Regions from separate parts of the Mesorhizobium sp. C120A genome, predicted to be linked through region 1. Evidence: predicted binding sites of a transcription regulator. Region 1 holds the regulator's gene; each other region holds the start of a gene.
What was found. Region 1 encodes LexA, which represses DNA repair genes until DNA is damaged. Its sites were predicted from a motif close to TGTTCNNNNTGTGTTCNG; they were not measured.

Region 1 (3,207 bases):
CATCGCCGGCAGTGCAACCTTGCTGTTCGCCATCTGGCATTTTCAGCGTGTGTCGCCGCTCAGCCTGATCGCCAATCTGGCCGTGATGCCGATTGTTTCGTTGATCGTCATGCCTTTTGCCGTGCTCAGCGCACTGGCGATGCCGTTCGGCGCCGACGGGCCGTTCCTCTATGTGATGGGCAAGGGTCTGATGGCGATGATCGCTATATCGGCCTGGATTTCCGAGCGCTCGCCGGTCGACGCCGTCGGGCTGATCTCCATCCGCTCGGTGCTGTTGGTGGCGGTCGCCCTCGTCATCGCCACCATGGCCACCACCTGGCTCAGGTTGGCGGCCGTGCCTTTCGCGCTGGCCGGCCTGTTGACGGTGCCGCAGGTGCTTACGCCCGACGTGCTCATATCCGAGGATGCGCATCTGGTGGCCATGCCGATCGGTGGCGGCGAACTCGCCCTCAACCGCGAACGCTCCAACGAATTCACCACGGACAATTGGAAACGGGCGCTGCGGGCCAAAACCATTATCCCACCTGAGATTTTCGAGGCAACAGATACGCGGTTCGATCTCGATCCGCTCGATCTGCCGCCCGGCTCGCCCTTCTATTGCACCGGCGATCTCTGTATCGCCCGGCACCCTTCCGGAGCCATTGTAGCGCTTGCGAAAGACCGCAAGACGGCGCGGCCGGCCTGTGCCTTCGCGAGCCTGATCGTCATCGATGACGCCACCGCCTACAATCCGTGCCGCGACCCGCTGGTGCTGGTCGTGACGAAGAAACAGCTGGCCCGCGACGGCAGCGCCGCCGTCTTCTTCGATCCGCAATCGGCAGCTGCAGCGCCAACCATCCGCTTCGCCGTCGACAAGCCGTATCGCCCCTGGCACGAGCAACGCCGCTTCTCCCGCGAAGCGCGCGGCCTGCCGCCTTACAACCAGCGTGAAAAGTACAAACCCAAGCCGGCTCAGTAGCGCCGGATCAATCCGACAAGCTTGCCCTGCACCTTCACCCTGTCCGGTCCAAAAATGCGGGTCTCGTAGGCCGGGTTGGCGGCTTCCAGGGCGATCGAGGCGCCCTTGCGGCGGAAGCGTTTCAGGGTCGCTTCCTCATCGTCGACCAACGCCACCACGATCTCGCCGGGGCTGGCTGTGTCGGCATTGCGGATGATGACCGTGTCGCCATCGAAAATGCCGGCCTCGATCATCGAATCGCCCTTGACCTCGAGCGCGTAGTGTTCGCCGCCCATGATCATATCGGGCGGCACCGAGATCGAATGGGTCTGATGCTGGATGGCGTCGATCGGCACGCCGGCGGCGATGCGTCCCATAACCGGGATTGAAATCGCGGAAACGGCATCGTCATTGCCGGCCGACATCGAACGCGACGGCGAGCCCGGCTTGATCTGGCGGCCGAGACCGCCTTGGCCCAACGCGCCTTGTCCTTGGCCGCCTTGCCCTTGGCCGGTTTGACCAAGACTGCCCTGAATGACGCTCGGCGAAAACTTCCTCGCCGCATTGAGGCCTGGTGCGATCGAGTCGGGCAGCCGCAGCACTTCCAGCGCGCGCGCCCGGTTCGGCAGCCGGCGAATGAAACCGCGCTCCTCAAGCGCCGTGATCAGGCGGTGGATGCCGGACTTGGAGGCGAGGTCGAGCGCTTCCTTCATCTCGTCGAAGGACGGCGGGATTCCGCTCTCCTTCAGGCGTTCATGGATGAACATCAGAAGCTCATGTTGTTTGCGCGTCAGCATCGCGGCCCCCAAGGGTTCTGAAACCAGAATCAGAAAAAACAAACCCAGAACAAACCCTATCTGTTCCAGTTGTGTTCCGCAACCTTTTAAAGTTTAATGAATGTGTTGACGTTTTGTTCAGCGTAACGTTCGGCGCTGCGAGCGCCGCTCGTAGTCGTTGGCCGGCAACGGGGTGAAACGAAGACAAAGTGCCCTGCGTCGTCGGCTACGATCGCCGCTTCCTTTTCGGACGGGGCTGCGCAGCATCCGCGCCGGGTTCACTCTGGGCATAGACCTGCAGCGTGTAGCCGATGTGAGCGGTCATCAGAGTTTTCGCACGTTCGACGTCGCGATCGAGGGCCGCTTCCATCAGGGCGGTATGGTGTTCGATCGCCACGGCGTCGCGCAGGGCCGCCACGGCCTTCCGGTGGCCATCCGTGCGGCCGGCGGCGGCGCGCAGCGTCGGGGCCAGACCCAGAAAGCGGTGATGGCGATGCAATTGGTCGGAAATCGTCGCATTGAAGCGCAGCAGCCAGCTGGATGTCGCGGCACTGAGCAGCGCCGCATGGAAGGCATCGTGTTTTTCGTACCACGCGTCGACCGCATCATCCGATGGATCGTCGAGAACAGACCCGCACCGTGAGAGACGATAGTGGGCGGCAACGACCGCGTCTTCCCACTCACGGTCGCCCTCCTCGATCGATTCCACCAGCAGGGGCAGTTCGACCACCAGCCGCGCACGCGCCAAATCCTCGAGCTCCGCCCGAGAGACGGGAGCGACCGCAAACCCGCGGTTGCTGATGGCGGTCACAAGCCGTTCCGCCTCCAGCCGCGACAGCGCCTCGCGCAACGGCGTCCAGCCGATGCCGTAGGTGTTGCGCAGCGTGCTCAGCTTCAACGGCGCGGCAGGCGCCAGCCGGGTCGCAAGAATATCGCGCCTGAGCAGGCGATAGGCCGCTTCCGTCTTCGAGGTCTGCTCGTCATCCAGCATCGTGATCCATCAGACATAAACGCTCGGCGGATCATTATATATCAAAGCCTTTCAATGGGTGAATTATATATAATGTTTGACAGTTCAAGGGCGACCACTCAAGATCGCCGGCATGTTTGGGCGGCAGGCTCCGCCGCGCGCGTTTGTCCATGGAGGGGCGCCGGATCATGAGCACGACACCCGATCTCGCTACAATCGAAGCAATGGATGCCGCCGATCCGCTGCGCTCCATGCGCGGACGCTTTGTCTTGCCGCAAGGCGTGATTTATCTCGACGGCAATTCCCTGGGCGCCGCGTCAGCGGTCGTCTTCAGCGAACTGCAGCAGGCCGCCACGCAGGAATGGGCGCACGATCTCATTCGCGCCTGGAACACCGCCGGCTGGTTCAACATGCCGGTGGAACTCGGAGATCAGCTCGGGCGACTGATCGGCGCGGCTGATGGGCAGACGGTGGTCTGCGACACAACCTCGATCAACATCTACAAGCTGCTGCACGCAGCGCTC
Region 2 (3,207 bases), 3.1 Mb from region 1:
GTGAACCGCCGGACGAAGAAATCCGCGTTGCGCTCGACAATGAAATGCTCCGGCTCGAACCAGGCGACGTAGCGCTCGTTCTCGCCGTCGCCGATCTTCCGGAAGCGTACGAAGGCATGCATCTTATGGCTGTCGCGCCGCACCGCCTTTTCCATGGCTTCGAGCCGCCTGGTGTCGGGATCGGATGCGATCGCCAGCAGTTTCGGCTCGGTGCGCAGGCGCCAAAGCATCCAGTAGAGAAAGGCAAACCGGCCGGGGTCGGAGTGGCAGAAGGCCGTTTCGGCATGGGCGATGAACTCGCGCGGGACGGTAAGCTGCGCGCCCTCTGGCACCGCCGGCAAGGCATCTTGAGTATCATTGGCGTCGGACCCGACACCCCAACTAATATCCTCAGGTCGGACCTCATTCAGCGCCAGACGCCGTGCCGCATCGCGCCAACCGGCGAAATCGGTCTGGCTCGCTAGCCGGACAGTGTATCGGGCAAGGTCGAGCTGGGCCGGCTGCATGGTCAAAACAGAGACAGTTGTTCGCAGGACTTTACGATCGTGTCGCGCAAGCCGGTCTTGTCCGTTAGTCCACCCGGCGACCAGCCTTCGGCGATGATGAAGGGCCTCAGCTTGGCGATCGAATGGCAGATCCGTCCGACATCTTCCAGCCGCATGTGTCGGTGGCGGCGGGTTTCAAGGATCTTCGCCACCACCTTGGTGCCCAGACCCGGAACCCGCAGCAGCGCTTCCCGATCGGCGCGGTTGATGTCGACGGGAAACCTCGCCCGATTGCGCAAAGCCCAGGCGAGCTTGGGGTCAATGGCGAGATCGAGCATGCCGTCGCTGCTGCCGGCGAGGATTTCCGGCTGCGAAAAGCCGTAGAAGCGCATCAGCCAGTCGGCCTGATAGAGCCGGTGCTCGCGCATCAGCGGCGGTTTCTGCAGCGGCAGCGACGATGACGAATCCGGGATCGGGCTGAAGGCGGAGTAATAGACGCGCCGCAGATGGTAGCTGCCATAGAGCCGCGCACTGGTGTGCAAGATGCCGTCGTCGGATGTCTTGTCGGCGCCGACGATCATCTGCGTCGACTGACCTCCGGGCGCAAAGCGTTCGCGCTTCTTGGTCCTCAGCGTCGGCTCGGCTTTTTCCTCCATCTTCCGGCGCAGGTTCGCCATGGAAAGGCGGATCGTTTCCGGCTTCTTCTCCGGCGCCAGTTTCTTGACGCCCTCATCGGTCGGCAGTTCGACGTTGATAGACAGCCGGTCGGCGTAGAGCCCGGCCTGCTCGACCAGTTCGGCCGAGCTTTCCGGAATGGTCTTCAGATGAATATAGCCGGAGAATTTTTCGTCCAGCCGCAGCCGCCGCGCCACCTCCACCATCTCGGCCATGGTCTCGTCGGGCGAACGGATGACGCCGGAGGACAGGAAGAGGCCCTCGATGTAGTTGCGCCGGTAGAAATCCATGGTCAGCTTCACCACCTCGTCGATGCTAAAGCGGGCGCGGCGCACATTCGATGACGAGCGGTTGATGCAGTAGCTGCAATCGTAAATGCAGAAATTGGTGAGCAGGATTTTCAGGAGCGAAATGCAGCGGCCATCCGGCGCGTAGGAATGGCAGATGCCCATGCCTTCTGTGGAGCCGATACCGCCGGATTGGAGCGAATCCTTCTTCGCCCAGCCGGACGAGGCGCAGGAAGCATCGTATTTGGCGGCGTCAGACAGGATTGCCAGCTTTTCACGGACGGTAGGTGCGCTCATCCGTTCATGATATGTTCTTGAAGGCTGCAGCGCCACCTCATTTGATGCAGGCGGCGAAAAAGTAATCGCCGCCTGATCGTCGGGCTAGCAGGACGACTGCCCGAGTTCCAGGCGGTCTCTCAGACCTCATGGAGGTAGAGGTGGTAATCCAGCTCGCTGACGGTGCGGGCGACGCGCAGATACTCCGACTGCTTGATCGCCACGAAGGTGCGATGCAGATCCTCGCCAAGCGCCTCTTTCAGGAAGCTCGATGCCCGCGCCGCCTCGATCGCAGCGCGCCAGTCGACCGGCATGGTCGTGCGCGTGATGGCGGCTTCATAGCCATTCCCAGTGGTTTCGGGGCCGGGGTCGAGGCCTTCATCCAGACCCTTGATGATGCCGGCCAGCACCGTTGCCGCGATCAGGTAGGGATTGGCGTCGACACCCGACGGCCGGTGCTCGATGCGCCGGTTCTTGGCGTCGCCCGCCGGGATGCGCAGCGCCACCGAACGGTTGTTGACGCCCCAGGTCGGCGCCACCGGCGCATAGGACTGCGAGACGAAGCGCCGCCAGGAATTGGCGTGCGGCGCAAACACCAGCATCGATTCGGCCATGGTCTGGATCAGCCCGCCGAGCCCCTGCAGCAGCGGCAGCGACCAGCTTTCGCCGCCAGCCTCGGCAAAAACGTTGCGGCCGTTCTTGTCCTGCAACGAAACATGGAAATGCATGCCGGAGCCGGCGTATTTTTCGATCGGCTTGGCCATGAAGCAGGCGGTGACACCATGGCGGCGCGCCTGCGCCCGCACCAGCCGCTTCAACATGACGAGGTCGTCGGCCGCCCGCATGACATCCTTGCGATAGTTCAGCGTCAGCTCGTACTGGCCGGGCGCGTATTCGGAAATCACCGTTTCGGCCGGAATGCCTTGCGCCTTGGCCGCGGCATAGATGTCGGAAAACAGCGGCTCCATGCCGTGCAGATGGTCGACGGAATAGACTTCCGTCTTGGCCGAGCGGCGGCCGTCGAGCACGGCGTCCGCCGGCTTTACCTTGCCGTCGGCGTCACGCTCATTGGCAAGCAGGAAAAATTCGAGTTCGAAGGCGCCGGCGGGATAGAGGCCCTTGGCCGCCAAGATGTCGACCTGCCTGGCCAGCGCCAGCCGTGGGTCCGACGACATAGGCTGTCCCTCGAGATGGTACATCGCCATCAGCAACTGGCCGCGCGGCGGGTTCGTGCCGTAAAGCGGCACCAGCGTGCCGGGGATCGGCCATGCCCTGAGATCGCCGTCTCCAGTCGTCCAGATCAGCCCGGTTTCGTGCACATCCTCGCCGGTGATGTCGAGGCCGAGGATCGAGATCGGCATGTGGCGGCCGCCCTCGAAGATGCTTTTCAGCTCATGCCGGCGCACGATCTTGCCGCGGCCGACCCCGTTGGCGTCGGTCAAGACGATATCGAAGGCTTCGATTTCGGGATGGGCGTCGAGAAA
Region 3 (3,207 bases), 3.1 Mb from region 1:
CGATGATCGAGACGCCCAAGGCCATGCTCAATATCGGCGCCATTGCCGAACTCGGCCGCGACCCGGCCTCGCGCCTAGCTTGTTTCGTTGCCGGAACGAACGATCTGGTCAAGGAAACCGGCATTCTGGCGACGCCTGATCGGCGCTACCTCGTGCCTTGGCTGATGCAGATGGTGCTGGCGGCGCGGGCCGGCGGCATCGACATGCTCGACGGCGTCTCCAACGATTTTCGCGACCTCGACGCGTTTGCGCGCGAATGCACGGAAGCCGCTGCCATGGGGTTCGATGGCAAGACGCTGATCCACCCCGCCCAGATCGAAACCGCCAACCGCGCCTTTGCGCCCGCGCCCGAAGCTCTCGCCGAGGCGCGCGCGGTGAAGGATGCCTTCGCCTTGCCGGAAAATGCCGGCAAGGGCGTGATTGCTCTGAACGGCAGGATGGTCGAGCGGCTGCATCTGGCGCAGGCCGAGAAATTGCTGGCGAAGGCCGCCGCCATCGGCGCATGATCCGCCCCGAAAAGACGAACTCACGACAGGATCTGACCCATGAGACTTTACCGCTTTTTGTCCGCCCCCGACGATTCAACCTTCTGCCACAAGGTCACCGCGGCGCTGAACAAGGGCTGGCACCTGTACGGCTCACCGACCTACGCCTACGACAAGAAGACCAAATCGATGCGCTGCGGCCAGGCGGTGGTGAAGGATATCGACGGCCAGGAATACGGGCCGGATACCAAGCTGAGCGACTGGTAGGCTTTGCCAGGCACGGACGCAGGCTGTGTCGAGATTCAGGTCAGGCCGAGCCGAGAACAGTGGTTTCCGAGAACCGGAGCGGAGCGTACTTAAAGTACGCGAGCACCGGAAGCGCAGGAAGCTGCCGTTCGCAGGCCGGCTTCACCTGAATATCGGCGCAGCCTCACTCCGCCGCCTCTTCGATTTTCTCCATATCATCATCCGACAGGCCGAAATGGTGGCCGATCTCGTGGATCAGCACGTGGGTGACGATGTCGCCCAGCGTCTCTTCGTTCTCGGCCCAGTAGTCGAGGATGGCGCGGCGGTAGAGGGTGATGCGGTTCGGGCCTTCGCCGGTCTGCGGGTTCCAGCGCTCGGCGATGCCGCGGCCCTCGAACAGGCCGAGCAGGTCGAACGGCGTCTCCAGCGACAGATCGTCCATGATCTCGTCGGTCGGGAATTCGGCGATCATGATGACGATCTCGCCGGTCAGCTTGCGGAAATCGTCGGGCAGATGCGCGTACGCCTCCAGCGCCAGAAACTCCATCTCCTCGATCGAGGGCGAGAGTTCATCGTGCCAGGTGCGGGTCTTGTAGATGCGGGCCATGCTTTGTCCTTTGATCCCGGCATATAGGCTTTCCCTCCGGACTCGGCAAATGGACGGGTACCTGGCCGATGACTGTTTCTTTGCGCCGAATGGCTGCGACCAAAGTCCAAGGTTGGCCTCGCCACCTTTGATCAAGGAATAAATTCCTTCTGACTCCGCTTGACTCTTCCGGCACCCTCTGGAATCTATGGGAACATAACAGGAACAATTGTGAGAGAAATTGACCGTCATGGCGACATCAGCCGTGGCGCGGGAGACTGTTTTTGCCCTGCGCCGCCAGATCGCGAAGATCGAGGGAACGCTGCCCGAGCGCCTGGCCGCGCCGGCTGGCGAGGGGCTGCGCGCGGGTCCTGGCGGCGGTCTCGACGCCGCGCCTGAACCCGATGCCGATGTCACCATCATCCGGCGCGGGCTTGCCGTGGCTTCGCCGGATGCTTTCCTGGCCACCGGCGTCGAGCGCCTCGATGCGGCGCTGAGCGGCGGCCTTCCGAAAGCCGCCTTGAGCGAAATCCATGGCCTTGAGACCCGCAATGCCGGGGCCGTCGCCGGCTTTGTGCTGTCGCTTGTCAGCCTGATCCTCAAGGGCCAGCCCTTGCCCGTGCTGTGGATCGGCACATCGGAGATTTTTCGCGAGGCCGGCTTTCCCTATGCCAGGGGATTGCAGGGCATGTTCGGTCTCGCACCGGAGCAATTGCTGTTTTCCGAGGCGCCGAAACTCACCGATGCGCTGTGGGTAGCCGAGGAGGCCGCCAAGATGACGGCGCTCGCCGCAATCATCCTCGAAATCCGTGGCAGCCCGCAGCGGCTCGACCTCACCGCGACGCGCCGGCTGCACGCGCGCGCCCAAAACGCCGGCCGGCCGGTGTTCCTGCTGCGCCAGGCCGGCGAAGCCGAGCCGACCGCCGCCCCGGTGCGCCTCATCGTGTCGGCTGCACCAGCGAAATCGCGCCGGACGATCGCCGGGCCGCTTGCCGGCTCGATCGGCCACCCTGCCTTCACCGTCAGCATCGGCAAGAGCCGCACCGCTCTGCCTGGACAATTCACACTGGAGTGGAACCCCGATGAACACGCATTCGAAGAAAGAAAGCCCCGCGAAAAACGGGCAGAGAATTCTGTCGCTGTGGTTCCCGCATCTGGCGGCAGAACGGATCCTGCGCCAGCGCCTGGGACGGTCGTGGCGTTCCCGGCCTTCGGATCATCTGCCGCCATCTCACCCACCGCTCGTGATCAGCCATCGCGACCGCAACGCCCAGCGCATATCGGCCCTCGACGAGCGGGCTGAGGCGCTGCATCTGAAGCCTGGCATGGGCATTGCCGACGCCCGTGCCATGCATCCCTCGATCGACATTGTCGAGGCCGATCCGGAGGCCGACCGCCGGCTGCTCGAAGGCCTCGCCGACTGGTGCGACCGCTATACGCCGCTGGTGGCGCTTGACGGCGTCGACGGGCTTTATCTCGACGTCACCGGCTGTACCCACCTGTTCGGCGGCGAGCGCGCCATGCTGGACGACATCCTTGCGCGGTTTTTCCAGCAGGGTTTCGATGTCCGCGCCGGGTTGGCCGCGACGCCGGGTGCAGCCTGGGCGGCAGCGCGCTTTTGCGGCGACCGCATCGTTGTCTCCGGCGAGGAAGAAGCGCTGCTCGCCCCCTTGCCGCTGGCCGCACTGCGCATCGAGGCCGATATCCGCGCCAGCCTGGAAAGCGTCGGTCTGCGCACCGCCGGCGCGGTCATGGCAGCGCCGCGCGCGCCGCTCGCCCGCCGTTTCGGCGCGACCTTGCTGTTGCGTCTTGACCAGGCGCTCGGCCGCCTCGACGAGGCGGTATCGCCGCGCCTGCCGGTGGCGCCCCTTTCAGTCGAACGCCACCTGG
Region 4 (3,207 bases), 1.5 Mb from region 1:
GCGCGGCTTTGGCGCCAAGCCAGTGCAGCTTGCGCGCCGGCATGGTGCGGGCAAGCACGAACATCGGCAGCCATGCGGGATTTTCGCGCAGGTCGGACAGATAGGTCGGGATACGCACCGCAATGCGGCGGAGCAGGCTGCCGTTGCGGGCAATGGCTTCCAGACTGGGGGCGCCGGATTTGTCAGGGGACGAAAGGTTCATCGGGGTCCTCAGATATGAACGGCAGCAACGACGACGCGGCGCTTGCTTACCGCTCCGGCACTACCCAAACCCCGATATCCCGCATCAACGGAATGCTAATCCCGCGTCAGCTTTTGTGCAATGCACAATAGCTTTTTGCGGCGAAAAAGAGGGATGGTGCTGCGACCGTGCCAATGCGGATGAGACGCCGACGCTGCTCCTCATCCGCCCTTCGGGCACCCTTCTCCCTGGGAACGGGAAAAGGGAGAAACATCACTTCTTCGGCGCCAGCCAGATTTCGGCGTCGAGCCGCCTGGTGGCGAGACCGCGCGCAAGGGCTTCGGCGCTGTGCGCGTTCTTCGACAGGGCAGCGGCCTGGCGCTTGCTGATGACCAGCCCTTCGGCCAGCGCCCGGTTGCCCGAAAACACCCGTGACAGGAACGGCGTGCGGCTGCCGCGCGCACGGCAAAAGCGCGCCGGCATGGTTTGCCGCGCCGTGTGAGCGACAACGTCGTCGATCCAGCCCTCCGCCAGCCTTGCGCCGGGTTCCAGAAACAGCAGCCAGTCACCCTTCGCCTGCCTGATTCCCGCGGCAATGCCGCCGGCCACGAAGTGGCAGCCGGCATGATCGGCAACCCGATGCGTCTGGTCGGTCGAGCCGGTGTCGCAGACGATGACATCGCGCACCACGCCCTCGACCGCGCCGCCGATCAACGAGGCGAGCGTGCGGGCAAGGCCTTCTTCGTCATCCCGGGTTTCGATGAGAACGCTGAGCATTTTTAGCCGAATAGCGGAAAGCCCGGCGCAGCGCCAGTTTTGCATGGCCCAACGAAAAAGTTCTTGCTTTGTTCTCATCAGCGAAATAGGATTATTTTCATGAACAGAGCGATTCGACAGCCAGCCGACAGTCCTTGGGAAAGGGCCAAAATGGAACATATCGTGCGTGCGGACATTGCTGCTTTCGGAGCAGGGCGAGCCGAGATGGCCAATGCGATGATCGAACAGAGCGGCATGCGCGTCCGTCCGGATCGCAACCGCGGCCGTTCCGCGGGCATCAACCCGTCCGGCCGGTTCGAGCCGGTCAGCCGGCATGTGTTCGACGACGGCTGGAATTCGCTGGAGGAATTGCCGCCGTTCAAGACCGAAGTGCAGGTCGAGAAGCCGCGCACCATCATCACCCGCAACGAATCGCCCGACATTTCCTTCGACCGCTCGATCAACCCCTATCGCGGCTGCGAGCATGGCTGCGTCTATTGTTTCGCCCGGCCGACGCATTCCTTCATGGGCCTGTCGCCGGGGCTGGATTTCGAAGCGAAGCTGTTTGCCAAGCCGGATGCGGCGCGGCTGCTCGACAAGGAACTGTCGAAGGATGGCTATCAGCCGCGCACCATCGCGATCGGCACCAACACCGATCCCTACCAGCCGATCGAGAAACAATACCGGATCATGCGCGAGATCCTCGAAGTGCTGGAGGCGCGCGGCCATCCGGTCGGCATCGTCACCAAATCCCATCTGGTGACGCGCGACATCGACATCTTGTCGCGCATGGCCGAACGGGGCTTGGCCAAGGTGGCGCTGTCGGTGACGACGATGGACCGCATGCTGGCGCGCACCATGGAGCCACGCGCGTCGACGCCGACCAAGCGGCTTGAGGCGATCCGGCAGCTTTCCGATGCCGGCATCCCGGCCTCTGTCATGGTGGCGCCGATCATTCCCGGCCTGACCGACCAGGAGATGGAGCGCATCCTCGATTCGGCACGCGCCGCAGGCGCCCGCGAGGCCGGCTATGTCATCCTGCGCCTGCCGCTCGAGGTGGCGCCGATCTTCAAGGACTGGCTGCTGCGCCATTATCCCGACCGCTACCGGCACGTGATGTCGCTGATCCGTTCGATGCGCGACGGCAAGGACTATGATTCGGAATGGGGCAAGCGGATGAAAGGCGCCGGCCCCTATGCCTGGCAGATCGGCCGGCGCTTCGAGATCACGGCCAAGCGGCTCGGCCTCAACGCCGAGCGGCGCACGCTCCGAACCGACCAGTTTGTCGCCGCCGCCAAGGCGACCGAGCAGCTGATGCTGCTCTGAGAGTAGCGCTTGCCCTGCCCTCGTGGCTGTCAGGCGACCCAAGAATCCCGTCCGGCCTGTCCCCCGGCCTGCAGACGGTGCCCTCCCGGTCTTGCCCCACTCGACCCTGGAGGGACTTGCGGAGAATCGGAGCCGATGCGAACCTCGCCGCAACATGGCTCGCGCACGTTCCGATTCTCCGCTTCTTTTCGAAATCGTCGAAAAGCCCGATTTCTCCTTCGAGACGAAGGCGATGGCCGAAGGCCTGTGGCCGGTGGCAGGCATGGACGAGGCCGGCCGCGGTCCGCTGGCGGGGCCGGTGGTGGCGGCGGCCGTGATCCTCGATCCCGCCAACATTCCCGACGGGCTCGACGATTCCAAACGGCTCAACCATTTGCAGCGCGAGGCGCTGTTCCTGAAAATCCTGGGGTCAGCGCTCGGCGTGTCGATGGCCTCGGTCAGCGCCGAAGGCATTGACGGCAGCAACATCCTCAAGGCCAGCCTGGAAGCCATGCGCCGCGCCCTTGCCGGCCTGCCGATCCAGGCGAAGCTGGCGCTGGCCGATGGCCGCGATGTGCCGCCGGGCCTCCTCTGCGAAGGCCGCGCGCTGATCAAGGGCGACCAGCGCTCGCAATCGATCGCCGCCGCCTCGATCGTCGCCAAGGTGATGCGCGACCGCATGATGTGCGGCTGCGGCAGCCATCACGAGCGCTACGGGTTCGAGGTCCATATGGGCTACGCCACCGTGCGGCACCGCACCGCGATCGAAGCGCATGGGCCGGTGGCAAGGCTGCACCGGGCATCATTCGCGCCGTTCAGGCTGGGTGGGGTTGAGGTGGTGGAAGAAGAAGGGTTTGTCGGGTTGGACAGCTAATCTCCCCCCTTGAGGGGGAGATGGCCGGCAGGCCAGAGGGGGGCGCGAAGGAACGCGACCTTTCAGTAAACCTGCCGATGCAAGGAATCCG

Region 2: NL532_RS01480 (putative DNA modification/repair radical SAM protein) is a predicted target of LexA. The motif match lies at 1,746-1,763, and genes of this name have one in related genera.
Region 3: NL532_RS04050 (ImuA family protein) is a predicted target of LexA. The motif match lies at 1,528-1,545, and genes of this name have one in related genera.
Region 4: NL532_RS26615 (PA0069 family radical SAM protein) is a predicted target of LexA. The motif match lies at 1,017-1,034, and genes of this name have one in related genera.

The regions. Positions count from the first base shown of each region.
Region 1 is NZ_CP100476.1:3,883,595-3,886,801, reverse strand. It holds gene NL532_RS18835 (ComEC/Rec2 family competence protein) at 1-958, shown strand, start outside; gene lexA (transcriptional repressor LexA) at 952-1,734, opposite strand; gene NL532_RS18825 (GntR family transcriptional regulator) at 1,940-2,704, opposite strand; gene kynU (kynureninase) at 2,872-3,207, shown strand, end outside.
Region 2 is NZ_CP100476.1:315,101-318,307, forward strand. It holds gene NL532_RS01475 (UdgX family uracil-DNA binding protein) at 1-506, opposite strand, end outside; gene NL532_RS01480 (putative DNA modification/repair radical SAM protein) at 509-1,744, opposite strand; gene NL532_RS01485 (glutamine synthetase family protein) at 1,864-3,207, opposite strand, start outside.
Region 3 is NZ_CP100476.1:826,112-829,318, reverse strand. It holds gene NL532_RS04065 (HpcH/HpaI aldolase/citrate lyase family protein) at 1-506, shown strand, start outside; gene NL532_RS04060 (DUF1737 domain-containing protein) at 546-752, shown strand; gene NL532_RS04055 (metallopeptidase family protein) at 916-1,338, opposite strand; gene NL532_RS04050 (ImuA family protein) at 1,568-2,620, shown strand; gene NL532_RS04045 (Y-family DNA polymerase) at 2,562-3,207, shown strand, end outside.
Region 4 is NZ_CP100476.1:5,411,273-5,414,479, forward strand. It holds gene NL532_RS26605 (hypothetical protein) at 1-202, opposite strand, end outside; gene NL532_RS26610 (glycosyltransferase) at 455-958, opposite strand; gene NL532_RS26615 (PA0069 family radical SAM protein) at 1,109-2,263, shown strand; gene rnhB (ribonuclease HII) at 2,418-3,116, shown strand.